DNA from 3 places in the Phytobacter diazotrophicus genome. Region 2 is predicted to be linked to each of the others. Evidence: riboswitches for the same ligand, from Rfam matches in the RefSeq annotation. Region 2 holds a riboswitch; each other region holds the start of a gene.
The links. A riboswitch is a leader RNA that binds a small molecule or an ion and turns the genes downstream of it on or off. The one in region 2 is predicted to bind thiamine pyrophosphate.
Positions count from the first base shown of each region.

Region 1: it holds a riboswitch for thiamine pyrophosphate, as region 2 does, so the genes downstream of both, thiC (phosphomethylpyrimidine synthase ThiC) here and thiM (hydroxyethylthiazole kinase) in region 2, are expected to answer to the same signal.
Region 3: it holds a riboswitch for thiamine pyrophosphate, as region 2 does, so the genes downstream of both, thiB (thiamine ABC transporter substrate binding subunit) here and thiM (hydroxyethylthiazole kinase) in region 2, are expected to answer to the same signal.

Region 1 covers NZ_CM125428.1:5,354,601-5,365,108, reverse strand. The annotation lists gene ACS0RQ_RS25945 (helix-turn-helix domain-containing protein) at 1-619, opposite strand, end outside; gene ACS0RQ_RS25940 (PTS lactose/cellobiose transporter subunit IIA) at 768-1,088, opposite strand; gene ACS0RQ_RS25935 (PTS sugar transporter subunit IIB) at 1,093-1,398, opposite strand; gene ACS0RQ_RS25930 (sensor domain-containing diguanylate cyclase) at 1,518-3,080, opposite strand; gene thiH (2-iminoacetate synthase ThiH) at 3,344-4,498, opposite strand; gene thiG (thiazole synthase) at 4,495-5,265, opposite strand; gene thiS (sulfur carrier protein ThiS) at 5,267-5,467, opposite strand; gene thiF (thiazole biosynthesis adenylyltransferase ThiF) at 5,448-6,206, opposite strand; gene thiE (thiamine phosphate synthase) at 6,199-6,834, opposite strand; gene thiC (phosphomethylpyrimidine synthase ThiC) at 6,834-8,729, opposite strand; TPP riboswitch at 8,813-8,969, opposite strand; gene rsd (sigma D regulator) at 9,023-9,526, opposite strand; gene nudC (NAD(+) diphosphatase) at 9,616-10,389, shown strand; gene hemE (uroporphyrinogen decarboxylase) at 10,440-10,508, shown strand, end outside.
Region 2 covers NZ_CM125428.1:1,832,287-1,842,794, forward strand. The annotation lists gene ACS0RQ_RS08800 (RcnB family protein) at 1-18, opposite strand, end outside; gene ACS0RQ_RS08805 (zinc-binding alcohol dehydrogenase family protein) at 231-1,247, opposite strand; gene ACS0RQ_RS08810 (hypothetical protein) at 1,630-1,875, shown strand; gene ACS0RQ_RS08815 (hypothetical protein) at 2,057-2,470, opposite strand; gene ACS0RQ_RS08820 (hypothetical protein) at 2,693-3,067, opposite strand; TPP riboswitch at 3,989-4,086, shown strand; gene thiM (hydroxyethylthiazole kinase) at 4,121-4,909, shown strand; gene thiD (bifunctional hydroxymethylpyrimidine kinase/phosphomethylpyrimidine kinase) at 4,906-5,706, shown strand; gene fbaB (class I fructose-bisphosphate aldolase) at 5,956-7,008, shown strand; gene yegS (lipid kinase YegS) at 7,144-8,043, opposite strand; gene trhP (prephenate-dependent tRNA uridine(34) hydroxylase TrhP) at 8,297-9,658, opposite strand; gene ACS0RQ_RS08850 (HEAT repeat domain-containing protein) at 9,792-10,508, opposite strand, start outside.
Region 3 covers NZ_CM125428.1:4,782,519-4,793,026, reverse strand. The annotation lists gene araA (L-arabinose isomerase) at 1-139, opposite strand, end outside; gene araB (ribulokinase) at 150-1,844, opposite strand; gene araC (arabinose operon transcriptional regulator AraC) at 2,180-3,025, shown strand; gene ACS0RQ_RS23240 (DedA family protein) at 3,153-3,917, shown strand; gene thiQ (thiamine ABC transporter ATP-binding protein ThiQ) at 3,910-4,605, opposite strand; gene thiP (thiamine/thiamine pyrophosphate ABC transporter permease ThiP) at 4,589-6,199, opposite strand; gene thiB (thiamine ABC transporter substrate binding subunit) at 6,175-7,158, opposite strand; TPP riboswitch at 7,191-7,291, opposite strand; gene sgrR (HTH-type transcriptional regulator SgrR) at 7,368-9,023, opposite strand; gene sgrT (glucose uptake inhibitor SgrT) at 9,111-9,263, shown strand; gene ACS0RQ_RS23210 (sugar efflux transporter) at 9,364-10,508, shown strand, end outside.

The sequences.
Region 1 (10,508 bases), 2.1 Mb from region 2:
GTGTGACTTTTCGTCCGGTGAACAAAATCGCCAGGCAAATAAATGGCAATAAGATACCTTGTGAAATAGCAACCAACAGAGGCGCATGCTGCCCATGGTACTGGTTAAAATCATAGGCTATCGCCGCATCCGTCAGGCTCGAAAAACACAGGAAACATCCGGCGGCAAACGCCATCACCGAGGTTGTTGGCGAATCGCTAAGCCGCGTTAAGACAAAGGCATCGGCGCCCAACAGAGCAGTTCTGAGTAGCGCAATGCCGTACCCCAGATAAAGCAGCACTAGTACGGCATCCGTTGCCTCAGGGCAGGTAAGATTCGCCAGCAGGGCGAGGGTGGGCGGTATGATGGAGGTTGAAATATGCCAGATGCGCTTTCGCCCGATGAGGTCGGTAAAGCAGCGCCAAACCAACGGTGGGAAAAGTATCGCCAGCAATGACTGAGCCTGGCGAAACACCATGGCGTCAAACGCCCAACGCAGGGCCGACATAATAACCAGTAGTGTGCAACCTACGATGAAGTACATTACCCCTCGCGATTTCTCACCCGGCTGCAGGCAAACTTTGGCCAGTAAGATAAGCAGGAGAAAAAGAGTAAAGATGGGAAAAGGGAGCGAAGGCATCCTGGATCCTGATGTCGTTCAGCAGAAGAATGCTCATGTTGTGCCATAAATGGCAGAAAAAAACACGCCACCAGATAGCGCGTTGACAGAGGCTAAACAGCAAAATGCCCGACTCATCGGGCATCATGCATAACTGAGCAAGAGTTAATTATTGATTAACGGGCGGCAGGCGGCGGTATAGTTCAATCATGTCTCCCGCCAAATCCTGGATGACCATTGCATTCATCAAGTGATCCTGAGAATGCACGGTAATCAGGTTAACCGGTAGTTTTCCGGCGCCTTCATCAAGGCCAATAAGTTGTGTCTGGATTTTATGTGCGTGTTTGACGAATTCGCGGGACTCTTCCATCGCCTGTTCCGCACCGGGAAAATCGCCTTTACGCGCCAGTTGCAATGCCGTCAGCGCCTGGCTGCGCGCTGCACCTGCATTCACCAGCAGCTCCATAATGATGGTTTCTAAATCTTCCACGCGCTTACTCCATCAGCTTGAGGGCTTTTTCCAGAACGACATCGCCTTTCATCATGCCGTAATCCATCATGTCGATAACCGCGACTTTTTTGCCCAGCGGTTCGGCCTGCGCCTGCAACTTGGCCTGCTCATACTTCACCTGTGGCCCGAGCAGGACAATATCTGCGGTAGCGATATTGTCTTTAAACTCAGCGACGGGAACGGCCTTAATGGAAACTTCTACCCCTTTTTTCTGCGCTGCGTCTTTCATGCGTTGAACCAGCATGCTGGTGGACATCCCCGCAGCACAGCATAAAACGATGTTTTTCATAGTCAGCCTCGATGTGGATGGGATAACTGATAATTATCCCGTGCTGGTCCCTTCAACAACCGCCTTTCCATGAATGTGTGTATAGCATCACAAACATTCACTGCGCTGTCTGAAACCGGTTACAAGGAGGTTGACGAATCGGCGGGAAGCGACTTATTACGCAATACGATTTGGTTTTTGCCTTGCTGTTTCGCCTGGTAGAGCGCCTCATCAACGCTATTCACCAGTTGCTCCAGCGGCTCCATTTGCCACTCACCCAATCCGGCGCTGAATGTCACGGTCATTCCCTCTTCACGCCACTCACGGCTTGCCACGTTAATACGCCACTGCTCCAGTATCTGACGCGCGTTGGCGATGTGCTCTTCGGGGAAAATAACCGCAAACTCTTCGCCGCCGTAACGGTAGAGCGAGATATGTTGTGACTGCAGCACTTGCAACCCTTCCCGGGCAACATTACGTAGCACAATGTCGCCGCTCAGGTGTCCCCAGGTATCGTTTATCGATTTGAAGTTATCAATATCGACCATCGCCAGCGCGAAGGGTTGGTGATCGTTCATCAGGGCGGCGATGTCGCTATCAAATGCCCGGCGATTCTTGCAATTTGTCAGAGCATCCATCGTGGCCTGCCTGACCCAGACCTGCTCCCGTTCTTTGCTACTAACTATCGCTTTGCTCAGCATCGCCTCCAGCTTCGGTGTCTGCTGTACATCCCCGGTTTTAATCGCATTAATGATATTGAGCAGGACCGTGCGGGAAGCGTAGCGCAGATACAGACCGAACAGGATAATAGTCATGGCCGCAACGCCAAACCCCCAACCGACCACCAGCGTTTCATTGCGCAGGAGATTTTCCAGCGTATCGCCCGGTACGATATAGATGGCAAACCAGTCCGGATTGGTTAGCGAGCTGTAATAAAGCCAGGTGTTACGTCGTTCGTCATGAAACATGCCCTCGCCGCTGTTCATCTCTTTCATTCGCGACTGCTGGGAAAACGCCTCGAAAAGGACGCCCGTATCCGGGTGCAACATGACATGACCGCTACGGTCCACCACAAAAAATTCCCCTTGCATGGGGGATTGCATGGTTCGTAATCCATGGCTGATAGAAGCCAGATCCAGGTGAAAAGCCAGCGTGCCTTTGAGATTGCCCTCCGGGGAGACGACGGGCTTATATACCGTCACCGTCGGATGATGGGTAAAGTAATCCTCATAAATATCCGTGTATTTGCTGTACGACGTCGCCTCGGCCTGGCGAACAAACCAGGGGCGGGTTTTGGCGTCATAACGCTGACCCTCCTCGCTATCAAACACCACCGGGGCACGCAGGTAACGGCCCTGTGGATCGGCCAGTGAAATAGAGGAGACAGAGGGCATTAGCCGCAGTAACTGCATCAGGGATTGTAATCCCTCAGGCGAGGTGAAATTTACCGCGCTATCGAGGCGGTTATAACGGGAAAAGTAGGCTGCGGCCTGGTTGAGAATATAATCATTCTCCTGAAAAACGGCTTCGGCATAGTTGACCGCAATGTTATGCGTAAACGTCTGATTAACCTTGTGATAGTTATCAGTAATGTCTTTCCTTTGGCTTAAAATGACCAGCGTGGCAATGACGGCCAGGCAAAGAAAGATGCCGGTAAAACTCACCAGAATGGGTGTAGTGAACGAAAGTTTTCGGCTATACATGTTCGTTATCTTCGAGAGCGTTGGACAGTGACCTGGAAAGTATAGGCAAGCGTGGCGCGGTAAATAAAAAAGACGTTCAGTGCTATTAATCTATTCAATTGGTTAATGTTACACCATGAGGCATAAATGAAGGGAAATTTGCGCCGGGAAACGCGGGGTTGGCTGATTTATATCAAGCGACGGGAAAACGAGGTTAACCAAAGAGAGGCGGGGCGTAAGCGACAACGCCCCGATGAGTGTAATGCGCAGCGTCCCGAAAGATATCAGCGCGTAACGGCAACGTTGCCATTTTCTTGCGGCGTTCTTCCCAGCCAGCTGTCCCAGTCTTTCCACACGGGCTGTAAACCACGCGCTGCCAGCGCGCTGGCCACCTCTTCTGGCCGCCGGTCATCATGCGGTGAAAACTGTTCCAGTTCCGGATGATTATCGGCATAACCGCCGGGTTGCGTTTTGGAAAACGCGCTGACGTTATTAATGGCCAGCGGCACCACATGATCACGAAACCAGGGTGATTCACGTGTTGAGAGTGACAGTTCGATTTCCGGCGAAAAGAGGCGGAAAGCGCAAATGGTCTGCACCAGTTGACGTTCGTCCATAATAGAGGCCGGCTCGATCCCGCCAGCGCAGGGGCGTAATCGGGGGAAGGAAACAGAAAAACGGCTTTGCCAGTAGTGCTGCTGTAACCACAACAAATGCTCCGCCATCATGTAGCAGTCCACCCGCCAGCTATCGGAAAGGCCAATCAACGCGCCAAGACCGATTTTATCAATACCCGCCTGACCTAGCCTGTCCGGCGTCTCCAGTCGCCAGAAAAAATCCTGTTTCTTGCCGCGCAGATGATGCCGGGCATACTGTGCTTCATGCCAGGTTTCCTGATACACCATGACGCCATCCAGCCCCAGCGTTTTCAGTTCGGCGTATTCCGCCATGGAGAGTGGTTGTACTTCCATTTGCAAAGAGGCGAACTGGCGACGAATGGTTGGCAGGTGACGACGGAAATAGTCCATTCCCACTTTTCCCTGATGCTCGCCGGTGACCAGCAGCAAATGTTCAAAGCCCATTTCGCGGATGGCTGCACATTCGCGAGCGATCTCTGATTCATCGAGCGTCTTGCGCTTGATGTGGTTACTCATCGAAAAACCGCAGTAGGTACAGTCGTTGGCGCATAAGTTAGAGAGGTACAACGGGACGTAAAAGCTCACCGTGTTGCCAAAGCGCTGGCGCGTGAGGCGCTGCGCTTTTTGTGCCAGAGGTTCCAGATATGCGCTGGCAGCAGGAGAGAGCAGGGCCATGAGGTCATCGCGGGTCAGGCGCGTGGCATTCAGGGCTCGCTCTACATCGGCTGCCGTCTTACTGTTAATGCGTAGCCGAAGATCATTCCAGTTCAGCGTGCGCCAGTAATCGGTAAACGTCTTCATGCGCTGGCCTCCAGAAAACCGGTTAGCGGGCTGGTGGCCACGGCATGGGAGTGGCGCCCGCCGGGGACTGCCTGGCGTGCCAGCATGCCAGCTTCAACTGCCAGACGGAACGCATGCGCCATTGTTACCGGATCGTCGGCCACGGCAATCGCCGTATTCACCAGTACGGCATCAGCACCCATTTCCAGTGCCAGTGTCGCATGGCTGGGTACGCCGATACCGGCATCAACCACCACCGGCACAGTTGCCTGCTCAATGATGATCTCCAGCATCGCCCGCGTTTCCAGTCCCTGGTTGGAACCAATGGGAGCACCCAGCGGCATGACGGCGGCACAACCAGCCTCTTCAAGACGCTTGCATAACACCGGGTCTGCGCCACAGTAAGGCAGCACGACAAACCCCTGTTTCACCAGTGCTTCCGCCGCCTTTAGCGTCTCGATAGGATCCGGTAAAAGCCAGCGCGCATCGGGGTGGATCTCCAGTTTCAGCCAGTGGGTACCCAGCGCTTCACGTGCCAGTTGGGCGGCAAAAATAGCTTCTTGCGCCGTTTTCGCCCCTGATGTGTTAGGCAGTAGCGTGACGCCTGCTGCCAGCAGTGGCGCGAGGATGGCATCGTTATGTTGACGCAAATCGACACGCTTCATCGCCAGTGTGACTAGCTGGCTGCCGGACGCACGGATGGCATCGACCATCAGCGCTGCGTTGGCAAATTTCCCGGTACCGGTAAACAGGTGTGAATCAAATTGTTTATCTGCAATGCGTAACATCTCAGCCCCCTGCGATAACCTGAAAAAGCAGGATCTGGTCGCCGTCCTGCACGATATGCGCTTCCCACCGCTCGCGCGGAAGAATTTGCTGATTAAGCGCCAGCGCGGCGCCGGGTTTTAGCTGATCGAGTTGCTGCAACAGGTCCGAGACGGTCAGCGCGTCGTCGAACTGCATGGGCGTGTCATTGAACTGAATGTGCATGCAGCCCTCCGCAAACCGGGCAACCGCTGGCCCGGCGTAATGCCAGACTGCGCCAGTTGTTGGCGCGGGCATCAAACAGACGTAACTCGCTGGTGTTGGTATTCATACCGCTCAGAAGCTTGATCGCTTCGAGTGCCTGAAGGGTGCCCATCACGCCAACCACCGGGCCGATCACACCGGCGGTACGGCAGTTGCGTTCGGGCTCTTGTTCATCTGGCCACAAACAGCGATAGCAACCATGGGTCCACGGCGGGGTGAGCACCATCAACTGCCCCCCGAAACCCACGGCGCTGGCGGTAATCAACGGTGTACCAGTGCTGACGCAGGCGGCATTAATCGCCTGACGAGTCGCCATATTATCGGTGCAATCGAGTACCAGATCGGCATTGTCCACCGCGTGGCGCAACGCCTCGCCGGAAAGGCGCTGCTCAAGGGCGATCAGCGAAATTTCGGGGTTCAGCCGTCCCAGTCGCTGTTTAGTGACCTGCGATTTCGACCGGGCAATGTCGTCAGTGGTAAACACGATTTGCCGCTGCAGATTACTCAGATGCACATCGTCGTCGTCCGCCAGCACCAGCGTCCCCACGCCTGCGCCCGCCAGGTAGAGCGCGGCGGGGGAGCCTAACCCGCCCAACCCGATAATCAGCACCCGGCTGGCGAGCAATTTTTGTTGCCCGTCGATGGCAATATCTTCCAGCAACATCTGGCGGCTATAGCGCATAAAGTCACGATCATTCATCGCCAACCCCCGCCAGAGCCAGTAATTGCGCCGTTGCCTCACGCCAGTCAGCCGCCTGCGTAATCGCGCTGACGACCGCAATGCTGCCAACGCCAGTTCCCAGCACTGCGGGCGCACGGGCAAGGCTTATCCCGCCGATGGCGACGGTCGGATAATCGGCAAGCCTTTCGATATGCCGCGCCAGTTGCTCCAGTCCCTGCGGCGCGGAGGGCATCTGTTTCGTCTGCGTCGGGAAGACATGCCCCAGGGCGATATAGGACGGGCGTGCGGCGAGCGCCACGTCAATTTCCATATCGTCGTGAGTCGATACGCCGAGGCGTAATTCCGCAGCCTGGATCGCCTTCAAATCGGTGGTTTCCAGGTCTTCCTGACCCAGATGTACACCGTAAGCGTTATGTTTTATCGCCAGCCGCCAGTAGTCGTTGATAAACAGGCGGGCATCGTAACGACGCCCCAGTGCAATGGCCGCTACAACGTCGGCTTCAACCTCTTCATCACGCTTATCTTTGATGCGTAGCTGAATGGTTCGCACGCCGGCGTCGAGCAGGCGTTCAATCCACGCCACGCTGTCCACCACCGGGTAAAGGCCTAAGCGAAGGGGCACTCTTGGGAAATCGGGTTGATACATCAGGCCTCCTCCTTTTTGAGATAGATTTCACCGCCTTTGGCGCGGAAGTTTTCTGACATATCCGCCATCCCCACTTCGATGGTCTGGGCTGCGGCGTAATCGCGCACTTCCTGGCTGATTTTCATTGAGCAGAATTTCGGCCCGCACATGGAGCAGAAGTGGGCGACTTTGCCCGACTCCTGCGGCAGGGTTTCATCGTGATACGCACGGGCGGTGAACGGGTCGAGCGCAAGGTTGAACTGGTCTTCCCAGCGGAATTCGAAACGCGCTTTGGACATGGCGTTATCGCGGATCTGCGCGCCGGGATGGCCTTTGGCGAGATCCGCGGCATGCGCGGCGATCTTGTAGGTAATCAGCCCTTGCTTCACATCCTCTTTGTTTGGCAAACCGAGGTGCTCTTTTGGCGTGACATAGCAGAGCATGGCGCAGCCGAACCAGCCGATCATCGCCGCGCCAATCCCGGAGGTGAAGTGGTCGTAGCCCGGTGCGATATCGGTGGTCAGCGGCCCCAGGGTGTAGAACGGCGCTTCGTGACAATGCTCCAGCTCTTCGGTCATGTTGCGACGAATCATCTGCATCGGCACGTGGCCAGGGCCTTCAACCATCACCTGCACATCGTACTCCCAGGCAATTTTAGTCAGCTCGCCCAGCGTGCGAAGTTCGGCGAATTGCGCTTCGTCATTGGCATCCTGAATTGAGCCGGGTCGCAGGCCATCGCCCAGTGACAGTGAGACATCATAGGCGGCGCAGATTTCGCAGATTTCACGGAAGTGCTCGTAGAGGAAGTTCTCTTTGTGATGGGATAAGCACCATTTCGCCATAATCGAACCGCCGCGTGACACGATGCCGGTCAGGCGTTTGGCAGTCATCGGCACGTAGCGCAGCAACACGCCCGCGTGGATGGTGAAGTAGTCCACGCCTTGCTCAGCCTGCTCCAGCAGGGTGTCGCGGAACGCTTCCCATGTCAGGTTTTCGGCGATGCCGTTCACCTTCTCCAGCGCCTGGTAGATCGGTACAGTACCAATTGGCACCGGGCTGTTACGCAGGATCCACTCGCGGGTTTCGTGAATATAGCGGCCCGTCGACAGATCCATCACCGTATCGGCACCCCAGCGGGTTGACCAGACCAGTTTTTCCACCTCTTCCTCGATGGAGGAGGTGACCGCGGAGTTACCGATGTTGGCATTAACCTTCACCAGGAAATTGCGGCCGATGATCATCGGTTCCGACTCCGGGTGGTTGATGTTGGCGGGGATGATGGCGCGTCCGGCAGCCACTTCGTCGCGCACAAATTCCGGGGTGATATTTTCTGGCAGGTTAGCGCCAAAGCCGTGGCCAGGATGCTGCTGGCGCAACACCTCACCGCGGATACGCTCGCGGCCCATGTTTTCACGGATGGCGATAAACTCCATCTCCGGGGTCACCATCCCCTGACGCGCATAATGCAACTGGGTGACACGCTGGCCCGCTTTGGCCCGTTTCGGTGTCAGTAAGCCGCTAAAACGCAGGTCGTTCAGGCCGTCATCCGCAAGCCGCTCTTTGGTGTATACCGAACTGCGATCGCGCAGTTTTTCGGTATCGTCGCGGGCATCGATCCACGGCTGACGCAGTTTCGCCAGCCCCTGCTGTACGTCGATAGTCACATTCGGGTCGCCATAGGGACCGGACGTGTCATAGACCGGAATCGCCTCGTTTTCTTCGTATTGAGGGTTGTCTTTTGAGCCGCCGATAAGCGTCGGACTAAGCTGGATTTCGCGCATCGGAACACGAATATCAGGCTGTGAGCCGGTAATATAGATGCGTTTTGAATTCGGGAAAGCGGTGCCTTCCAGCGTGTCGATAAAATGCTGCGCCTGGGCGCGTTGTTCACGGCGTGTAAGTTGGTTTGCAGACATAGCTCATTCCAAATGTTAAGGACATGGCTTGTCAGACGACGGATGGAGTAATAACAGCAGATCACCGCAAGGGTGATTGATGTGAATGGATTACTCTTGTTCCCTTCGCAGGTTCTAACCTGATCAGGTTCCGCGGATCCCGAATTAACGGTCTCAGCCTTTTCCACTTCATCCTTCGCGCCGCCTCTTTAGGGCATCGCGAATGCTTTTGTGGAAATATAGGCACTCCGACAAGAAAAACCCCGTCCGAAGACGGGGACTGTTTTTTAAACTACGCGTTAATCAGAAAGAACTCAAGCAGGACGCGCCATTCCACTTTCGTCGTTGGCGCCGTCTTTAAGATTGTTGTCGTATGCCAGTACGATCAACTTGTCTTCAAGTGAAAAGCGGGCTGCAAGCGCTTCGCCGATATCAGACAGCGCCTGCTGAAATTCAGCGTAATTGTCATCATCGATAGCATTTTCCAGGCTGGAGTCGTAGTACTCCATAATTTCCAGGGTATTGGCTTCGAGGAGAGGGTAAATCTGCGTGGAGGCTAAAAGTGGGCTGGTCCCTTCCATTTCACCGATAATCCGTTCATAAATATTAAAATGACCGGCGGAAAGGTATTCAACCAGGTTATGACAGAATTCGTCCAGCGCTTTTTCATTCAGCTGCATGTACGAGCCTTTTCCAGGTGTTATGCCAACCAGGTTGTAGTAATGAACCAGTAGCTGTTTTCGGTTATACAGCCAGTTGTCGACCAGTTCGTTACTTCCTCCAATTCGTTCCGCCAGGGTTGCTAACTGGTTTAGCATAATTGACTCCGCAATATTAAGATTAAAAAACGCTCGAATGTAATAATAATGTTAACAACATGCCAGTAAAGCTAAGGTAGTGCAAACAAATGCATCGTATTATCGAGTCATCAGATCATGGCTGGTGGATCGTAAGCCATGAACAAAAATTATGGTTGCCCGGGGGAGAATTACCACTCGGTAATGCAGGAAATTTCGATCTTGTGGGGCAAAGCGCACTCCAGATAGGCGAATGGGAAGGCGAACCTGTGTGGATGATCCGCCAGAATCGTCGACAGGAGATGGGAACTGTCCGCCAGGTGATTGAACAGGATGCTGGATTGTTTCAACTGGCCGGGCGCGGTGTTCAACTGGCTGAGTTTTACCGCTCACATAAGTTTTGTGGGTATTGCGGACATACTATGCACCCCAGCAAGACAGAGTGGGCCATGTTATGTGACCACTGCCGCGAACGTTATTACCCGCAGATTGCGCCCTGCATTATCGTTGCCATTCGCCGCGATGATAAAATTCTGTTGGCTCAGCACACCCGTCATCGCAATGGTATTTACACCGTTCTGGCCGGTTTCGTCGAAGTGGGCGAAACGCTGGAACAGGCCGTCGCGCGTGAAGTGATGGAAGAGAGCGGCATCAAAGTGAAAAACCTGCGTTACATCACCTCGCAACCCTGGCCTTTCCCGCAATCGCTAATGACGGCTTTTATGGCGGAATATGACAGCGGGGAGATTGTTATCGATCCTAAAGAGCTGCTGGATGCGGGCTGGTACCGCTACGACGACCTGCCGCTGCTGCCTCCGCCCGGTACTGTTGCCCGTCGTTTGATTGAAGATACGGTGGCGCAGTGCCGGGCAGAATACGAGTAAAGAACGAGTAGTGTTACACTGGCGGGCTGACGCAATAAGGAACTGTAAACATGACCGAATTAAAAAACGATCGCTACCTTCGCGCACTTCTGCGCCAGCCCGTGGATGTGACGCCAGTA
Region 2 (10,508 bases):
CATTTTTGTTTTACCCATAATCTCTCCAGGTGTCGTGGGTTTTCATTTCGCGGGGCTTATCATCGACTACCGTCTGGCGACGTCGCAACCGCGAAAATGTTATGAAAATAATGCTTTGGTAAAAAGTGTAAGCAAAAGAAGAGAACAGCAGGAGAGGCGGAACGCTTTTTTCGCTATCCGCCTGAGTATAAAAGTGTTTTTAAGAGAAATCCTGGCTATATTTCAATACGTTAGTGCGCAGAAAATCCTTCCAGCACGATTTTGCCTACCGCACGGTGCGTTTCAAGCAACTGGTGCGCTTTACGCAGATTTTGTGCGTTGATGGCGCCGAAGTGTTCTCCCAGCGTGGTTTTGATAACCCCATCATCAATAAGTGCGGCGACACGCGCCAGTAAACGGTGTTGCTCAGCGATATCGGCGGTCCCGAACATGGAGCGGGTAAACATAAATTCCCAGTGCAGAGAAATGCTTTTCACTTTTAAGGGCACAGCATCAAGTGATTGCGGATCGTCAATCAGGGCCAGTTTGCCTTGTGGTTGCAGGGCGTTGATCAACTGCTGATAGTGCTGCTCCGTGTTGTTGAGGCTGGCAACGTGGCTGACCTGCTTAATGCCAATACGCGCCAGCTCCTCGGTTAACGGCTTGCTGTGATCGATAACATGGTGCGCGCCCAACTCGCTGACCCACTGCTGGCTTTGCGGGCGGGATGCCGTGCCAATCACCGTCAGGCGGGTCAACTTACGCGCCAGTTGCGTCAGAATGGAGCCTACGCCGCCTGCGGCACCGACAATCAGCAGCACGTCGCCTTCGTTGCCCTTTTCACGTACGCCTAAACGGTCAAACAACATTTCCCAGGCAGTAATGGCGGTCAGCGGGAGGGCTGCGGCAGAGGCGAAATCCAGCGAGGCAGGTTTGCGGGCGGCAATGCGCTCATCCACCAGTTGAAATTCGCTGTTACTGCCAGGACGGGTCAATGCCCCGGCATACCAGACTTCGTCACCGGGCTTAAATAACGTGACCTTGTCGCCAACGGCGCTAACCACACCGGTCGCATCCCAGCCCAGCACGCGGGGTTTATCGGCGTTAAACCCGGCGCGGACTTTGGTATCCACCGGGTTAACAGAGATGGCTTTTACTTCTACCAGCACATCATGACCTTCGGCTTTCGGTGTCGGTAATTCAATGTCGGTTAAAAAGTCAATGTTGCTGCCGTTCTGTGCGGCCTGAGTAATAGCAATAGCTTTCATAAACACTCCGTGATTTCAGTATTCGTCAGGGGATGTGTTAATGCTAGTTCGCCTGGAGGCAGGTGAAAAACCCGCGCGGGAGAGGAGGACTTATCCTCCAGAAGTGAAAATAGCGTGCGATGCCTCAACGCTGAAAGTTTCTTGCGGCGAGCAGTGACAGCACTCTGCCAGGTATGGCAGAGTGCTGTGCACGGTATTTTGGGCTGAGCAGCAGAGTACAACGGGTTCAATGATTTCAGTTGCGACCTCCTGATATTGCAGCCAGTGGTGCTGTTACTATTTATTTTTAAACTCAATATTGCCTTTTCTATCGACTGAATTGATTAATTTCTTTTAACTTTTTGCCGATGGTACTGTTAATTACCCGGTGAAGGAGGTTGCTTTGAAACGGATTCTTACTGTGATGTTGGGCGTGGGCATATGCGCTGGCGCTCTTGCTGATTCGGGATCCCCGCAACTGAAACTGGAAAGCCAGAGGCTGATTCGCGAGTCTGGACATGAATGCAACAAGGTGGAAGGCGTTTATCCTTCCGCGTTTGGTGGTTCTCTGATTGTGATTTGTGATGATTCGCGCAGGTACACGATCAAGAATAAAGATGGCCGCTATGTCGTTGGTGTGGCTGAGTAGGGCATCCGGCATGGCAAGGATGCAAAACGGGTATAGAAAAGCAGGATACTCATGAGTATTGCCTGCTTTTCTGTATAACCCCTAATGGAAGGGGTTATTGCAAATTAACGAACCGTACCAAAGACAGGACAAACAAAATCGCGTGTTGATGGTGTGTTGTGCTGCATTCTTTTTGTTCCTGTCAGTCAGTGATTAATACAAAATCGCCGTGATCTCTGCCTTTATGACGATTCCAACTGGCGGAGCTAAAGCCGTTCTCATCCAGATAAACACCAATCACATAAGTTTTGTTTGTTATCACGTAATAATTTTCATTTTTACGCGTGATCTTTGCGGGTTCATCTTTAACCATTGCCGAGGTGTAACCATTGCCGATCACAACAGTGAAATAGCCACTATCATTGCCGCGTAATTTAATGGCATGGAGCCTGTCAGGTACTCCTGAGGCGGCTACTTGTTCCACTTTTTCAACGTCGCTTTTATGACTACGCTCTTTAGCATGTACTTCTCTGGCGCTAACTTCATGAGCAGAATTAGCCATAACACAACCGGAAAGTAAACAAACCACTACGCCCGCTAAAACACTTTTTTTCATAGATCCCCAAATACATTAAATTTAATATAACCCGCAGTACATATCGCTAAGACGATGAAAACCATAAAAGCAGCAACATAGAGAAGGAATTTCTTCACTTCCTGTTTATCCCCTTCATTAACTCGAGCAGAATAAAAACAATCCCTATTTCAACAAGGTAAATAAAAATACTTATTGTTTCTTCCATTATGCGACATCAGCGCAATTTGCTTTGCTGAGCTCCTAATTCAAGCTTGTAGCAATCATTCCTTTTATCGCTAAATCCTGGCATTGCTCAGCGCTAATTGAGAAGGTGTTAGCTTCTATACGTGCGCTTACTAAATCTTGCAGATGCTTAAACTGATATTCGTCATGCTTAGCCTTAACACTACCTAAAGCAGCGCATAATGCAGCAGGTGATGCAGAGCTGTAATCAACGGAGCTTTGTGAATGATCAGCAATGCAACCGGTAAGCACAAGAGAGAGAATAAAAATACAGACATTAGCCTTCATCATTAACCCTAATAAGTCATTTTCCAAAGTAATACTTTCTAAATTAATGCTCCTGATAAAGCTTTTCAGAGCCTGTTTACCGGTTACCGATTTAAACGTAAACATACAAAATGCTGTTTGTAGAAAACATAAAAAAGCATTAAGAATATTCTTTTTATTTTGAAGAGTAAAAAAAGTGAATTTATCTTACGTAGCGAAAAAAAGTGCGTCAATGCAGGAAGGGTGAATTTAACTTGATGTTTTGAGTTGGAACTAATAGCTGGCTAATTAATAAATGTTGAATAAAAACTATCGATGATTAAGACTAATGCTGCATTTAATTTTACATATATCTCCTTGGGTACTGGTGCTTTTCAAAAAAATTTTTAGCCTTTACCGTCAGGTTGTAACTTGTCATAGTGTTCTTTGTCTCAGTGTATTAAGAAGGAGGGAGGTGTTCTACATATCGTCTGTGTACAATAAAATTTCTTTCTTTTTCTCTTCCGCCAAACCTGTAGTGATGCAGCAGCCAACAGCACTATATTATCTGTCCTGACATTAGTAATTCTTAGCATTCGCCGTTTATGATAGAAGAAAGTGATTTATATGTTAAATTAAGTTACTCACACGAAACTCAAAAACACATTCGTACATTATATTTAATAAGTAGAATATTTTCCTTTTACCAGAGGCCAATGCGAGGAACTTTTGTACCTGTTTTTTCACTTGCTGCGATAAACAGAGTATTACGTGGCAGGGTGGCTGAATCGGCACCGGAAAGTGAAAGTAGAAAACGATTATTGCTGTGAAAACCGTCTGGTTCGAGCCAGTAAAGTGGCAAGGATATATTTAGAGACATAATTGTAAAAAGATCTCGTTTTTATCACCATGGGTTTGACCAACCAGTGCGATATTCACTGCGATAAAATGGGTATAAAAATAACATAATGCGATCGCTCCTCTAGGTGCCAAAGTCATGGCCTGACAGGCAAGCTTGCAACGACAAGCCACTTCCTTTACGCTGGCTTCCTCTTAAAAGAGACCTAATTGAATGACTCGGGGTGCCCCTTTTCACAAAGGGCTGAGAAATACCCGTACCACCTGATCTGGATAATGCCAGCGTAGGGAAGTCAGATGCCTGCCCGGCATCCCTTCTTCACGCCGGGCAGGAGCGAATCGATGCAACCTGACCTGCTTCACCGTGCGCAAATCGCGCAAATTCTTCAGCAATTCCGTCAATGTAAGCCGCTTGTTCACTGCATAACCAACGATGTGGTGCAGACCTTTACGGCCAATGTTCTGCTGGCGTTGGGGGCGTCCCCGGCGATGGTGATTGACCGCGACGAGGCGCAGCTATTTGCCGCCATTGCTGACGTGCTGCTGATTAATGTCGGCACACTGACCCGGGAACGCGCCGATGCGATGCACGCGGCCATCTTGAGCGCTAATGCCGCCCGTAAACCCTGGACGCTGGATCCGGTTGCCGTCGGGGCATTAACCTTCCGCAGCGATTTTTGTCGCGAGCTTTTGTCTTTGCAGCCTGCCGCCATACGCGGTAACGCTTCGGAAATTATGGCGCTTGCCGGGGTGAGTGCCGGAGGGCGCGGTGTCGACACTACCGATACCGCCATTGCCGCGCTGCCTGCGGCCCAGGCGCTGGCACGCCAGACGGGGGCCATTGTTGCGGTAACCGGTGAGGTGGATTACATCACCGATGGTCTTCACACCCTGCGCGTTACGGGGGGCGACCTGCTGATGACCCGGGTGGTGGGAACAGGCTGTGCGCTCTCTGCGGTGGTAGCCGCCTGCTGCGCATTGCCCGGCGATCGTCTGTATAACGTGGCGGCGGCCTGTGCCTTTATGGCACAGGCAGGCAGCCTGGCCGTGGCGACCACGCACGGGCCTGGCAGCTTTATCCCGGCGTTTCTCGATGCCCTCTATACGCTTCATGGGGAGGTGCTGGTATGAAACGGATCAACGCACTGACCATTGCCGGAACGGATCCCAGCGGCGGGGCGGGTATTCAGGCGGATTTGAAAACTTTTTCGGCGCTGGGTGCCTACGGCTGTTCGGTCATTACCGCGCTGGTGGCGCAAAATACCCGTGGCGTACAGTCGGTTTATCGCATTGAACCTGATTTTGTTGCCGCGCAACTGGATTCGGTGTTCAGCGATGTACGCATTGATACGACCAAAATCGGCATGCTGGCGGAAACCGATATTGTTGAAGCGGTGGCGGAGCGTTTGCGCCGCTATCAGGTGCAAAATGTGGTGCTCGATACCGTCATGCTGGCAAAAAGCGGTGACCCGCTGCTTTCCCCCTCGGCGGTAACGGCGCTGCGACAACATCTGCTGCCACAGGTATCACTGATTACTCCCAATCTGCCCGAGGCCGCCGCGCTGCTGGATGCCCCTCACGCCCGCAACGAACGTGAGATGCATGAGCAGGGGCAGGCGTTGCTGGCGCTGGGATGCGAAGCGGTGTTAATCAAAGGCGGGCATCTGGAAAACGATGAAAGTCCGGACTGGCTGTTTACCCGTAATGGTACTGAACGTTTTACCGCCCCCCGAATAAAAACCAAAAATACCCACGGCACGGGCTGTACGCTGTCGGCCGCCCTGGCGGCACTGCGTCCACGTCACGCGGACTGGGCTTCAACGGTCAATGAGGCCAAGCGCTGGCTGTCAGCGGCGCTGGCCCAGGCAGACACGCTGGAGGTGGGACATGGCATCGGCCCGGTACACCATTTTCATGCGTGGTGGTGAGGGGCCCCGAATGGCGCTACACGTAATACGTAGCCCGGCTTAGCGTAGCGCCAGCCGGGTGGGGAATCGGGGGCAAAATAGTAAGCTTCGCACAGCGGTAAACCACTAGCCGAAACGTGCCACCAGAAAATGCTGAAAAACGGCGATATGGTGGCAAGCCTCGACAAACGGTACCAGGCTTATTCTGCCCATTCATCGGGTCAGGACAAACCACATCCGCCTTTGTGCGGAGCTTACGGGAGTATAGCGATGACTGATATTGTGCAGTTACTAGGCAACGATGCCGACACCCTTTTACAACACCGTTGCACGACCATTGCGGCCGACCAACTCTACCTGCCGGGAGAGGATTACGTCACCCGTGTGATGATGGATAACAACCGTCCGCCAGCGGTACTGCGTAACATGCAGACGTTGTATAACACGGGCCGACTTGCCAAAACGGGTTATCTGTCGATTTTGCCGGTTGATCAGGGTATCGAACATTCCGCCGGGGCCTCGTTTGCTGCTAACCCGCTCTATTTCGATCCCAAAAACATCGTTGAGCTGGCAATTGAAGCCGGGTGTAACTGTGTGGCGTCCACCTATGGGGTGCTGGCTTCTGTGGCGCGCCGCTACGCGCACCGTATTCCGTTCCTGGTCAAGCTTAACCACAACGAAACCCTGAGCTATCCCACCGAATATGACCAGACGCTTTATGCAAGCGTAGAGCAGGCGTTCAACATGGGGGCCGTCGCCGTTGGCGCGACCATCTATTTTGGTTCTGAGGAGTCACGTCGGCAGATTGAGGAAATTTCTGCCGCATTTGAACGTGCTCATGAGTTGGGGATGGTCACGGTGCTGTGGGCGTACCTGCGCAATCCGGCATTCAAAAAAGATGGCGTGGATTACCATGTTTCCGCCGACCTGACTGGCCAGGCTAACCATATTGCGGCAACCATCGGTGCGGACATCGTCAAACAGAAAATGGCGGAAAACAACGGCGGTTATAAAGCGGTAAACTTCGGTTATACCGATGAACGCGTCTATAGCAAGTTGACCAGTGACAACCCTATCGATCTGGTGCGCTACCAACTGGCAAACTGCTACATGGGGCGTGCCGGCTTAATTAACTCTGGCGGCGCGGCCGGTGGTGAAAACGATTTAAGCGATGCAGTGCGCACGGCGGTTATTAATAAGCGTGCAGGCGGTATGGGCCTGATTCTTGGCCGTAAGGCGTTTAAAAAGTCGATGGCCGACGGCGTGAAATTAATTAATGCCGTTCAGGATGTTTATCTCGATAAGAAAGTGACTATCGCTTAAATACCCGCATAAATAACGCATCTCTCTTCGTCAGACGGGGAGAGATGCGTTTTTCAATTCTCTTCTTGCAGATATTCTCTTACGGCAATCACGACTCTTTTTCACCCGTCGATCGCCGTCAATCTACTGTAAGGCTTAACGCAGTAGCGGGCAGTCAGGCGGCAGGCGGCATTTCAGCGCGCCGGGCAGAATGTTAATACTGAAATGCTGTCCGGTTAGTGGCTCGCCGTCCAGGTTAAAGGTGATATCGTGCGGTGCGCTCACCTCAAACCAGGCGGATTTACCGTCAATGATATGCGGATTATCTTCCGGCTGGGTCAGGGTGGTGAACAGGGCAGGCAGGATCTCATCGCCGGTAAAAATACGCAGTTGCAACAGGCCGTCGTTAATGAGCGCACCAGGGCATAGCTGTTGCCCGCCGCCTGCCTGGCGTCCGTTACCGATGCCGATGACCAGCGCGTCGCCCTGCCAATGGAAATCTTCCCCCTTGATTTCGCAGCGGTCCGGCTTAAGCGTATCCATGCGCATCAGGCCATGAATGATGTAGGAGACACCGCCCAGCGCCGCTTTCAGTTTCTCGGGCGTTTCGGTGGTAATGCGGGTACCAAACCCGCCGGTGGCCATATTGATAAAGCAGGTTTTGCCGTTCACTTCGGCAATGTCGATGGGCACCGCTTTGCCCACGATAGCGAGCTGTAGCGCTTTATCCAGTGGCTCCGGGATATCGGCGCTGGTGGCAAAATCATTCGCGGTGCCTAAAGGTAAAATCCCCAATACAGGTGGGTTGTCGCTATCACTGTGCACCAGCGCGCTGGCGACCTCATTAATGGTGCCATCGCCACCGCCCGCAATCACGGTTTCGACGCCGAGTTTGATGGCTTCTGCCACATAGCGCTCTGCATCGCCTTTTTCCCAGGTGACGCGCACCTGAATGTCCATCCCTTCGTTGCGCAGGAGGGTAATGGCCTCGCGCAGCATGTCGTCGCCCGCACTTTTACCGTTGAGGATCAATAAACTGCCTGGAAAATTGCTCATCCTTTTCGCTCTTCGAAAATACCATGAGCAAAGTGTATCTCACGACCGGAAAGCGCGCCTGGAAGGAAGGTAAAAGGGGAGATAAAAAATCAGCCTGCGTAAGGGAGATTACGCAGGCTAAGGAGGTGGTTCCTGGTACAGCTAGCATTTATGGGTTATGTTTTTCAGCGATGAGGATAATACCCATAATGACCGCAACGGTATGTGATCCGATTCTAAGATTCTTGTCGAGTGAAAAAATAACCCCGGTTAATTACTTAGCGTGCGGATTACGCGTGGTCTGTCCAGTAAAATTACGCATCAACAGGGCATACTCCAGCATCACATCCTGGGGAACCGGCAACCAGACGGTATAACCGTCTCCCGGTGCAACCTCCATTGCCTCGCCTTTGGCGTTTTCCATATGTTCCAGCGTGAAGTTAACATTGCCCTGCGGGGTCATCAGCTCAAGGCTGTCGCCGACGATAAATTTGTTTTTTACCGCCACGGCCGCCAGCTCGCCTTTACGCTCACCGGTAAACTCGCCGACAAACTGCTGACGCTCAGAGACGGAGTAACCATACTCGTAGTTCTGATAATCGTCATGAGTGTGGCGACGCAGGAAGCCTTCGGTATAGCCGCGGTGTGCCAGCCCTTCAAGGGTCTCTAACAGGCTGGTGTCAAACGGTTTGCCTGCGGCGGCATCGTCAATGGCCTTACGGTAGACCTGCGCGGTGCGGGCACAGTAGTAGAAGGATTTGGTGCGGCCTTCAATTTTCAGCGAGTGCACGCCCATTTGTGTCAGACGCTCAACGTGGGCGATCGCGCGCAAGTCTTTGGAGTTCATAATGTAGGTGCCGTGCTCATCTTCGAACGCGGTCATGTACTCGCCCGGACGCTGGGCCTCTTCAATCATAAATACCTTATCCGTTGGCGCGCCGATACCCAGCGTTGGCTCAACGTTTTGTACGGCAATCGGCTCGTATTTGTGCACGATATTGCCGACGTCATCTTCTTTACCTTCCTGGACGTTATATTCCCAGCGACAGGCGTTGGTGCAGGTTCCCTGGTTCGGGTCGCGCTTGTTGATATAGCCAGAGAGCAGGCAGCGGCCGGAATAGGCCATACACAGCGCGCCGTGGACGAAAATTTCAATTTCCATGTCCGGTACCTGGGCGCGGATTTCGGCGATTTCATCAAGCGACAGTTCGCGAGAGAGGATCACGCGGGTCAGCCCCATCTGTTTCCAGAACTTCACCGTCGCCCAGTTTACGGCGTTAGCCTGTACGGACAGGTGAATATCCATCTCCGGGAAGTTTTCGCGCACCAGCATAATCAAACCCGGATCGGACATAATCAGCGCATCCGGTCCCATACCCACCACGGGTTTTAAATCGCGAATAAACGTTTTCAGTTTGGCGTTGTGCGGCGCGATATTCACCACGACGTAGAATTTTTTGCCGAGGTCATGGGCCTCGTTAATGCCTTTTTGCAAATTCTCGTGGTTGAATTCGTTATTGCGCACGCGCAGTGAATAACGTGGCTGGCCCGCATAAACGGCGTCCGCGCCATAAGCGAAAGCGTAACGCATATTTTTCAGCGTTCCCGCCGGGGAAAGGAGTTCCGGTTTAAACATGATGTTCTCGTTCTGATGACAGGTCAGATTCGCCTCACCAGGTGAGGCGGCTGGGGAGATCCCATAAATTTAGGGCGGGAATTGTAGCGCTGGCGGGAAGGGGAGTAAACCCACACAGTATGTAAGCGGGTCATTATACCAGGTAGTGTTGTAGCGACGGGCGTATTTCGGGCGCCTGCGCCAGCAAACAGGTCAGGGTTTCCTGCTGACCAGACGTTGGGTTAATCCCCGCCTGATTATATTTCCCTTTCCAGCTCGCCAGTTCTTCTGCCTGCTGTGACGGCGACAGTAAAGGGAAATGGCGTAGCAGCACGATGAGCCAGTCCCATTTGTTTATCTGGTGTACCAACCGCCAGTACAACAGGGTGTGCTTCTCCGAGGGCGTATGCGTCAGCAGTGCCTCAAGCTCGCTTCGTGAAAATGAAAGCGGGTGGTGCGCCAGTGATTTCATTGCCGCCATAGCAAAAGACAGGCTCGGGTCGGCTAAGGCGGCCAGGATGCGGGGTTTCGCCTCTTCACCTTCAAGCGTCAACAAGATATGCAGCGCCGCCTGGCGGATACCGTTTTCAGGCTGCGCATAGCCCCACAGCGCCAGTGAATGCAATGCGGGATCGCGTGCCTCTTTCAGACCATAAAGCGCGGAACGGCGCTGCGTTATCGAACAGGCCGGCGAGGCGACCACGTCGCGCCAATACGCGGTAGCATCAACGGTTTCAGGTAGCATGTGACGGGCACGCTGGCGGATCAGGCCGTTCTTATCCAGCAGTAACTCCCTGTGCAATGGTTCAGGCAGCGTTTGCCCATGCTCATCAAGATAAAAGAGGGTATCGCGACGGATACGCGGCCAGGG
Region 3 (10,508 bases), 2.7 Mb from region 2:
TGCAGGGCAGTTTGGCCTCAGCGTTCAGCGCGTTAACCACTTGTTCGCCATGCTGCGTCACCTGACGCAGGGCTTCGGGTCCGTAAAGGTGTTGGCTGCCAATCACAAACCAAACTTCATAATTATCAAAAATCGTCATTATTGTGTCCTTAGTGAGTGAGCGCTGCCTGCGTTGCTGGCGCAGCTACAGGGAGATAGTGAAGCTCGGCGCTTTTCGCCCATTGCTGATAGCGGCGGTAGAGTTGTTCAAAGCGTTGAGCCTGCGCAGGTGCGGGTTGCAGCGTGTTTTCGATCTGGCTGGCCATTTGCTGTTGTGCGGCAGGAATATCGGTGTGAACGCCTGCGGCGACGGCGGCAAAAATAGCCGCACCGAGTGCACAGCACTGATCCGAGGCGACAATTTGCAGCGGGCGATTAAGCACATCGCAGCAGGCCTGCATGATGACGCGGTTTTTACGGGCGATACCCCCCAGCGCCATGACGTTGTCCACCGCGATACCTTGCTCGGTGAAACATTCCATAATGGCGCGAGCGCCAAAGGCAGTAGCGGCAATCAGCCCACCAAAGAGCGCCGGGGCATCGGTTGCAAGATTCAGGTCGGTGATCACCCCTTTCAGGCGCTGGTTCGCGTTCGGCGTGCGGCGGCCGTTGAACCAGTCGAGGACAACCGGCAGGTGTTCCAGCGATGGGTTTTGCGCCCAGGCCTCTGTAAGGGCTGGCAGTAGTTGTTTCTGGCTGGCTTTAATTTGCGTCTTCAGTTCCGGATGCTGCAGCGCCAGTTGCTCCAGCGGCCAGCCGAGGATGCGGCCAAACCAGGCATAGATATCGCCGAACGCCGATTGACCTGCTTCCAGACCAATAAAATCGGGTACCACGCTGCCATCCACCTGACCACAGATGCCTTTCACGGCACGGTCGCCGACGCTCGGCTTATCAGCGATAAGAATATCGCAAGTCGACGTACCAATGACTTTGACCAGCGTGTTGGGCTGTGCGCCTGCACCTACTGCCCCCATATGGCAGTCGAACGCGCCGCCGGAAATAACCACCGTTTCCGGTAAGCCAAGGCGTTGCGCCCATTCCGCCGTCAGCGTGCCAACCGGGATATCGGCGGTGTAGGTATCGGTAAAGAGTGGGCAGGGCAGGTGTTTGTTGAGGATTGGATCCAGTTCATCGAAGAAGCTGGCGGGGGGTAAACCACCCCAGCTTTCATGCCACAGGGATTTATGCCCGGCGCTGCAGCGACCACGGCGGATATCCTGCGGACGGGTGGTACCGGAGAGCAGGGCAGGCACCCAGTCGCACAGTTCAATCCACGATGCGGCAGCCTGAGCGACATTGCTGTCGGCGCGGGTCACGTGCAGGATTTTTGCCCAGAACCATTCGCTGGAATAAATCCCGCCAATGTAGCGTGAATAGTCGACTTTACCCGTTGCGTGGCACAGAGCGGTGATCGCTTCGGCTTCTTCGACCGCCGTATGATCTTTCCACAACACAAACATCGCATTGGGGTTGTCTGCAAATTCCGGACGCAGTGCCAGGACCCGGCCTTCTGCGTCGACAGGAGCAGGCGTTGAACCGGTGCTGTCCACGCCAATGCCTTTGACCTGGGCACGCTGTTCAGGTGTCAGTTCTGCCAGCACGCTTTTAAGCGCCATTTCCATCGACTCGATATAGTCCCGGGGATGGTGGCGAAATTGATTATGTGCCGCGTCGCAGTAACGCCCTTCTTGCCAGCGAGGATACCACTCGACGCTGGTGGCGATTTCTGCCCCAGAGGTACAGTCCACCGCCAGTGCGCGAACGGAGTCGCTGCCAAAATCGAGGCCAATTGTGATTGCCATCGTGTTGCTCCATGAAGAATAACCTTATGGAGAAACATAGTGATCGGCGGAAAAAAGCGTCAGGCAGGATTCGCTAATCTTATGGACGAAAATGCTATGGGAGTGCAAAGTGTGACCGTGTGCAAAAATTCCATGTGGACATTTTAATCGCCTTTATAGACACTTTGGTTGACTCTTTTTGTCCCCTTTGCGTCATAAAAATGGCGTAATTGCTTTTATCTGGCGGGGTTAAAAGTGGCGGCGTTTTCCTTGTGCCTGGTCAAAACGCCTGATTAATGAAAAGCGTATCAATATGGACAATTGGTTTCCTTCATGATGCCCGGAGTATCGAGTTTATGGCTGAGTCACAAAATGATCCTCTGTTGCCTGGTTACTCGTTTAACGCCCATCTGGTGGCGGGGTTGACCCCTATCGAGTCCGAGGGCTATCTCGATTTTTTTATCGATCGTCCGCTGGGAATGAAGGGGTACATTCTCAATTTCACCATTCGTGGTGAGGGGGTCATCAATAACCACGGGAAACAGTATGTTTGCCGCCCCGGTGACATGATTTTGTTTCCGCCGGGAGAAATTCATCACTATGGCCGCCACCCGGATGCCAAAGAGTGGTATCACCAGTGGGTCTACTTCCGTCCGCGCGCCTACTGGCATGAGTGGCTAAGCTGGCCGACCATTTTCGCGCAGACTGGTTTCTTTCGCCCGGAAGAGCCCTGGCTGGCGCAGTTTAGCGAGCTCTTTGGGCAGATTATCGATGCCGGGCAGAGCGGAGGACGTTACGCAGAATTGCTGGCGATAAATCTGCTCGAACAACTGTTATTGCGCCGTATGGATGCCATCAATGAATCACTGCATCCGCCGCTCGATAACCGCGTGCGCGACGCCTGCCAGTACATCAGCGATCATCTGGCGGACAACCATTTTGATATCGCCAGCGTCGCGCAGCATGTGTGTCTGTCACCGTCCCGTCTCTCGCACCTGTTCCGTCAGCAATTGGGGGTGAGCGTGCTGAGCTGGCGCGAGGATCAGCGTATCAGTCAGGCGAAGCTGCTGTTGAGCACTACGCGTATGCCAATCGCCAGCGTGGGGCGTAATGTCGGCTTTGAAGATCAGCTCTATTTCTCACGCGTTTTTAAAAAATGTACCGGCGCCAGTCCCAGTGAATTTCGTGCAGGATGTGAATAGAGCGTAAAGATAGGCAAGGAGTGGCCCGGCAACCTGTCATAACCGGCAAAATATTCAGATAATTGAAGCTTGACCCTCAGGGTATGCGCCTGGAGAATTCCAGCTTCATTTTTTGACCGGAAAACATATGCAAGCACTGCTGGAACACTTTGTTACCCAATCTACGGCCTATACGCTGATTGCGATTGCACTCGTAGCTTTTCTGGAGTCGCTGGCGCTGGTGGGGCTTATCCTACCCGGCACCGTGATGATGGCGGCACTCGGGGCGCTGATTGGCAGCGGTGAAGTGAATTTCTGGCACGCCTGGATGGCGGGGATTGTGGGATGTCTGCTGGGGGACTGGATCTCATTCTGGCTCGGCTGGCGTTTCAAAAAACCGCTGCACCGCTGGTCATTCATTCGCAAAAACAAAGCGCTGTTGAATAAAACCGAGCATGCGCTGCATCAGCACAGCATGTTCACCATTCTGGTGGGGCGGTTTGTGGGGCCGACGCGTCCGGTTGTGCCGATGGTCGCGGGCATGCTTGATCTGCCGGTCACGAAGTTTATCCCGCCTAACATCCTTGGTTGCTTGCTGTGGCCGCCTTTCTATTTCTTGCCTGGTATCCTGGCGGGAGCGGCGATTGATATCCCGGCGGGGGAGCAGAGCGGTAACTTTAAATGGCTGCTGCTGCTGGCAGCGGTGCTGCTCTGGCTGGCATTCTGGATGTGCTGGCGCCTGTGGCGTAGTGGTAAAGCCGGACTGGATCGTTTAACGGTATATCTGCCGCGTCGCCGATTGTTCTGGCTGGCGCCGCTGCTGACGGTGGGGGCCGTGTTTGCGGTGACCATTCTGGTTCGCCACCCTTTAATGCCCATCTACCTGTCTATCTTGCAAAAAGTGGTTACCTGATCCCAAGCAGCGAGGAGACAGGCGCGTTGCCGCTGAGCAGTTCGTCTGTTTTCCCGTCCCAGGCGATACGACCATCGGCAATCACCAGCGCGCGCGACGCGATACGGGCGGCATCTTCCACATTGTGCGACACCATCAACAGCGTTAACTGCTGGCGATGACAAATCTCTTTTACCAGTGCAAGCATCTCCTGGCGCAGGGCCGGATCGAGCGCGGAGAAGGGTTCATCCAGCAAGAGCACGGGTTGTTCACGCACAAGACAACGGGCCAGTGCCACGCGCTGTCGCTGGCCACCAGAAAGCTGATCCGGCATGCGGCCAAGCAACGTATCCAGCCCCATAGTGCTGGCAATGGCCTCAAGTTTTGTATTTTGCGCACTAGACAGTTTTAGGCCAGGGTTCAGCCCCAGACCTATATTTTGCCGCACCGTGAGATGGATAAAGAGGTTGTTCTCCTGAAATAGCATCGACACCGGGCGCCGCGAAGGCGGCGTGCGTGTGTGATCGCTATTCTCAATCATAATGACGCCGCTGGCCGGGGAGAGAAAACCGGCGATTAAATTTAGCAGCGTACTTTTCCCGGCTCCGCTAGGCCCAAGCACGGCGACCTGTTCGCCCTGTTGGATCGACAGCGTAAAACGCATGGGTAAATGCTGATACAGCCAGGTTACATCAGTCAGTCTTAGCATGGCGGCCCGGAAGTTTTTCGATAAGGGTGAACAGTAAAAAGCACAGTAACAGCAAAATCAGCGCGGTAACCGCACCATCCTGCGTGCGATAGGCGCCAATTTGCTGATAAAGATAGAAGGGCAACGTACGGAAATCGTCATTGCCAAATAACGCCACAACGCCAAAATCACCAATTGACAACACGCAGGCAAAGGCCAGCGCCTGCGCCAGCGGTGCTCTAAGGGCACGCAGTTCAATGACCTTTAACCGATTGAAACCTTCAATACCCAGAGACTGACAAAGCAGGCTGTAGCGTGCCGTCACATCCCGCATGGGGTTCTCCAGTACTTTCAGTGCATAGGGAATCGCCATCAACGCATTGGTGAAAATCACGATGCCATCGGCGGACGAGGGCAGGCCGATGCTGTTATTGAGCAGCAGGAAAAAGCCGGTCGCCAGCACAATACCAGGCATCGCCAGAATCAGCATGCCGCTCATCTCCAGCGCTTGTCCGGCCAGTTGATGCTGGCGGGCGCGTAGCTCACGGCTGCTCCAGAGTAGCATCATGGTCAACGTGATACACAGTAACCCCGCTCCCAGAGCAATGCGCACAGAGGTCCAGATTGCCTGCCAGAGCACGGGCTGAGCAAGCACATGAAAAAGGCTGAGGTTCAGGCCATCGATAATGACCGCCAGCAGGGGTGGCAACAGTAGAAGAAGCGCCAGTGTGATGAGCGTATAGTCGGCGATACGGCTGAAAAAGCGATCTTCCGGGTTGCGCCAGCCCTGAATCTGATGGCTACCCACGGAAATGGCTTTGCTAAGGCGCTGGCTGAGCAGAACCAGCCCCAGGCAGCAGATCATCTGAATTAACGCCAGCAGTGCCGCGCGGCCTGGGTCGAAGTCGTAACTCAACGCCTGATAGATAGCCAGTTCAATCGTCGTCGCTTGCGGGCCGCCGCCCAGCGACAGCACGGTGGCAAAGCTTGCAAAGCAGAGCATGAAAATCAGGGCGGCGACAGGCGGGAGCTGGCGGCGTAGCCAGGGCCACTCGACATAGCGGAAGAAAGACCAGCCGCGCATACCCAACTGCGCGGCCAGTTGTCGCTGCTCGCCGGGGATCTGCTCCAGCGTCTGGAGCAGCAGACGGGCCGCCATCGGCAGGTTAAAAAAGACGTGCGCCAGCAGAATGCCGGGCAATCCGTACGGTGAAAATGTCCACTCCAGACCTGCTGCGCGAAACGCCGAGGCAAGCCAGCCCTGGCGGCCATAAACACTCAGAATACCAAATACCCCAACCAGCACCGGGAGGATCAGCGTCATGGCGCACAAGCGCAGCAGGGCAAGACGGCCAGGGAAGCGTCGCCGGTAGAACGCGCGAGCGAGAAAGATAGCCGGTGCGACGGAGAGCAACGCCGACAGAAAGGCCTGCCAGAAAGAGAAACGCACCACGTGCCACAGATAGCTATCGTGCAGGAGTGCCGCCAGATCGGCCGCGGGAGCGTTTTGCCAGAGCGCGAGAAACGCGGAGAAGGCAACCGCCACCATCAGGGCGGCGGCGGCCAGTCCGGGAACCAGCCAGCCGAAGATTAGCGGCTGACGGCGCGTTGCCATGCGTTAATCCATTCGCTGCGCTGGGTTGCGACGTCTTGCGGGCTATATTCCAGCGAGGTTTGCGGCTTCACCAATGTATCGAATGCGGCGGGCAGCGAGACATTGCTGACCGGGTACATCCAGTTGCCGGTCGGGATGGCATTCTGGAATGCCGGAGAGACCATAAATTTCAGGAACTTCTCTGCCAGTTCCGGCTGTTTGCTGGCGGCGGTTCGGGCAGCGACTTCAACTTGCAGATAGTGGCCTTCGGTAAATGCTGCGGCTGCATAGTTGTCTTTCTTCTCTTCAATGATGTGATAGGCCGGAGAGGTGGTATAGCTCAGCACCAGGTCGCCTTCCCCTTTCAGGAACAGACCGTACGCTTCGCTCCAGCCTTTGGTGACCGTCACGGTTTTGGCTGCCAGTTTTTGCCAGGCTTCCGGGGCTTTATCGCCGTACACTTTCTGCATCCACAGCAGCAGGCCGAGACCTGGTGTGCTGGTACGCGGATCTTCATAAATCACACGCCATTTCTGCGAGCTTTCTACCAGCTCTTTCAGGCTCTTTGGCGGATTTTGCAGTTTATTTTTGTCATAAACGAACGCGAACCAGCCGTAGTCGAAGGGAACGAAGGTGTCGTTTTTCCAGCCGCCAGGCACGCTAACGGCGTCGGGTGAAATACCGCTTTTGGCGAACAGTTTGGTCTGCGTGGCGGCTTCAAGCAGGTTGTTATCCAGCCCCAGCACCACGTCCGCTTTGCTGTTTTTACCTTCCATACGCAGGCGGTTAAGCAGCGATACGCCATCTTCCAGCGCGACAAATTTCAGTTCGCAGTTGCAGTCGGCTTCGAAGGCTTTTTTTACCGCTGGCCCCGGTCCCCATTCCGCAGAGAAGGAGTCGTAGGTGTAAACGGTCAGGGTCGGTTTCGCGAAAGCAGGGGCTGCGGCAAGCAGCAGGAATGGCAGAACTTTTTTAAGCACTTTGCACCTCAAAAATGGGTGGCAAAGAGGATTTAAGCGATAGCCTCAAATCCCTTCGCCGGCGTTATCCGGATCAGGTTCGACGGGTATTTTCTCAGCACACGCTTTTGGCGCAGCACCCCGTTGAGCACCGCGCCATTGTAATGATTTTGTAAGTTTTCTGAAAGCGCCCCTTCATCATTCAGCAGGAAGAGCCGGAATCTCAGTGATTACGGGTCCGGCGGGGCGAACCATGCGGATTTGAAGTCAAACCAGCCAAGGGTGTTCATACGCAGACCGCGCATACTGCGCTGGCCCTGAATCCGCAGCCAGTGGTGAATCAGCGGTACCATGGCTTTGCTTTCCAGTAACTGCTGGCACCAGACGGCCAGATTCATTTTCCCGGCTCGCCAACGCTCAGCATCGGCCTGCCAGTCCAGCGGGACGCAGTGTTGAATCAGCGGAACTTCATACAAATGCGTGAAGAGAGAAAAATCGAGCGGCAGCGTGAAGTTGGCGCTATTAAGCCAGATATCACTGACGATATCGCCACGGTGCCACTCTTCATAATCCACCTCTTGTATCTCCAGGCGTATATCATGTTGCGCCAGTAGCTTGCTCATGGTGTTGGCAATGGCTTTATGCTCGTTGTGATCGCGGTAGAAGGTCAGCGTGAGCGATTCCAGCCCCGCCGGTTTTTCACCACTGGCTGGTCGCGCATGGTGCCAGCGCGGTAGCAGTCCGTACGCCGGGAACCAGTACTGCTGATAATGTTCTTCGGCGTGATAGAGCAGCCGGGTAGGGGAGAGCACCTGGCTTATCCAGTCGCGAACCCCCTGGTTTGCTCCCCGGTGCGAGCGTGCGTCGAAGAGCAAATAATAACAGCCCTCTTCAAGGCGGCTTTCGACCGCTTTTTCACCGTCGGTTGGTCCGTCGATGGTCAGGCCGCCGTTCGGTTCATCACCAATTTCCGGCAGTACCCAGACATTAACTTCATCAATAAGCGCGCGATACCCAAAGTAATCATCAAACGCATGGATTTTCAGTTGGTTATTGTTATTGCGGGTGACAGCATAAGGCCCGGTGCCGACCGGATGGCTGGCGAAGTTGGCCATCGAGTTCCACTCCTGCGGCAGGATCATGGCGGGTACATGCCCCATCAGCCAGGGCAGCCAGTTGTCCGGCTGTGACAGATGAATATCCAGCGTCCATGGCGTCGGGGAGATAACCTGGGTGATATGCGAGTAGAGCGGCAGCGTGCAAACTCGTTCGAGGGACGCAATAACATCGCGCATCTCAAGTTCACGGCCATGGTGAAAATGGATGCCGGGGCGCAAATAAAAACGCCAGTGGAACGGCGTGATCGCTTTCCAGTGATGCGCGATATCGGCTTCCAGTTCCCCATTTTCCTCATTTATGCGAGTCAGAGCGCTAAAAATTTGCCGCGCCATGTGGGTTTCAGAGCGCCGCAGGGCGGTGCCTGGCAGTAGGTTACGTAGAGGACGGTAGTACAAAACCCGCAGAATATGCCGCCCCTGGCGGAAGCTGCGGCCCAAATGCGAGATCAGCATCTGGCGGACGGCGCTCTTATCGCCCACCAGTTGAACCAGTTGCTCAATACGATCCTGCTCCAGCAAATCCTCTGCCCGCTGTTGCTGTAAGGCAAGGCCGGTATAAAGAAAAGTCAGGCGTGAACGCTTGCCGCGACCGGCTTCAGCCTCCCATGTCAGCCAGCCGCGCTCTTGCATGGTATTGAGCAGGGTCCGCATATGGCGACGCGAACAGCTCAGCAGATCGGCCAATTCATTGAGCGTAGTCTCCTGAGATTTCCCGTCGCAACATTGCCACAGACGAATGAACTGTTGTTGCAGGCGACCTGATGGCATAAAAGGGGAACTCCTGATGAAAAGTCAGCAATTTATTTATCCCTATATTAAGCCAATAATCTTCCGTGATGAAGCGAGGAGGTGGTTATGAAGAGATCGTCTACACAGCAATTTTACTTAGCGTATTTTCGTGCGACGCAGAATGCGTCCCGGCTTTTTCGTTTGAGTACGAATCAGCGGCTGAAAATGCTCGAAGAATTAATGCAGTGGGAAGTGACAATCCCGGTCTCGAAACCCTGAAACGCGTCCATCATGTGTGACTGAGTATTGGTGCTAATCACCACGCCAGCAGTTATTATCTGCTGGCTTTTTTCGTTTCTTTCGCATGCAAGGGATCTTTATGCTCTGGTTAGTCACGATGGGACGTCGCCTGAATGGGGTCTTCATCGCTTTTATGATCGTCGCGTTTATGATCGGTGTTGCTGGTGCTTTGCAGGCCCCAACGCTGAGCCTGTTTCTGAGTCGCGAGGTGGGTGCGCAACCGTTTTGGGTTGGACTGTTTTATACCGTTAACGCCATTGCCGGGATCCTGGTCAGCCTCGGGCTGGCAAAACGCTCTGACCAACAGGGCGATCGGAAAAAATTGATTATGTTTTGCTGCCTGATGGCGGTGGGTAATGCTCTTCTGTTTGCTTTCAATCGACATTATCTGACCTTAATCACCTGTGGCGTGATGCTGGCGTCGCTTGCCAGTACTGCTATGCCGCAGCTTTTCGCGCTGGCGCGGGAATACGCAGACAGTTCGGCGCGTGAAGTGGTGATGTTCAGCTCGATCATGCGTGCGCAAATTTCGGTGGCATGGGTTATTGGCCCGCCGATGGCCTTCATGCTGGCACTCAACTATGGCTTTACCGCCATGTACTCGATTGCCGCTGGTATCTTCGTAATCAGCCTGGTACTGGTGGCGCTCTGGTTGCCCTCTGTGAAGCGAATTGAACAGCCTGCGGATATTGCTGTTACAGAAGTCAGTGGCTGGGGCAATAAGAACGTCCGTATGTTGTTTATCGCCTCGACGATGATGTGGACCTGCAACACGATGTACATCATTGATATGCCGCTGTGGATCAGCAGCGAGCTGGGGTTACCGGACAGTCTGGCGGGCGTATTAATGGGAACGGCCGCGGGGCTTGAGATCCCGGCAATGATCCTGGCAGGTTACTACGTTAAGCGCTTTGGTAAACGCAGGATGATGGTCAGCGCAGTGGCGGCGGGCGTGGTCTTCTATGTAGGGCTTATCATGTTCCATAGCCGTGAAGCTCTGCTTGGTCTGCAGCTCTTTAACGCTATCTTTATTGGGATTATTGCCGGTATAGGCATGCTATGGTTTCAGGATCTGATGCCAGGCCGCGCCGGGTCCGCAACGACGCTGTTCACTAACAGTATCTCTACGGGGGTGATCCTCGCCGGGGTGATACAGGGCGCGCTGGCACAAAGCTTCGGCCATGCGAAGGTGTACTGGGTGATAGCGGTGCTTTCGCTGGTGAC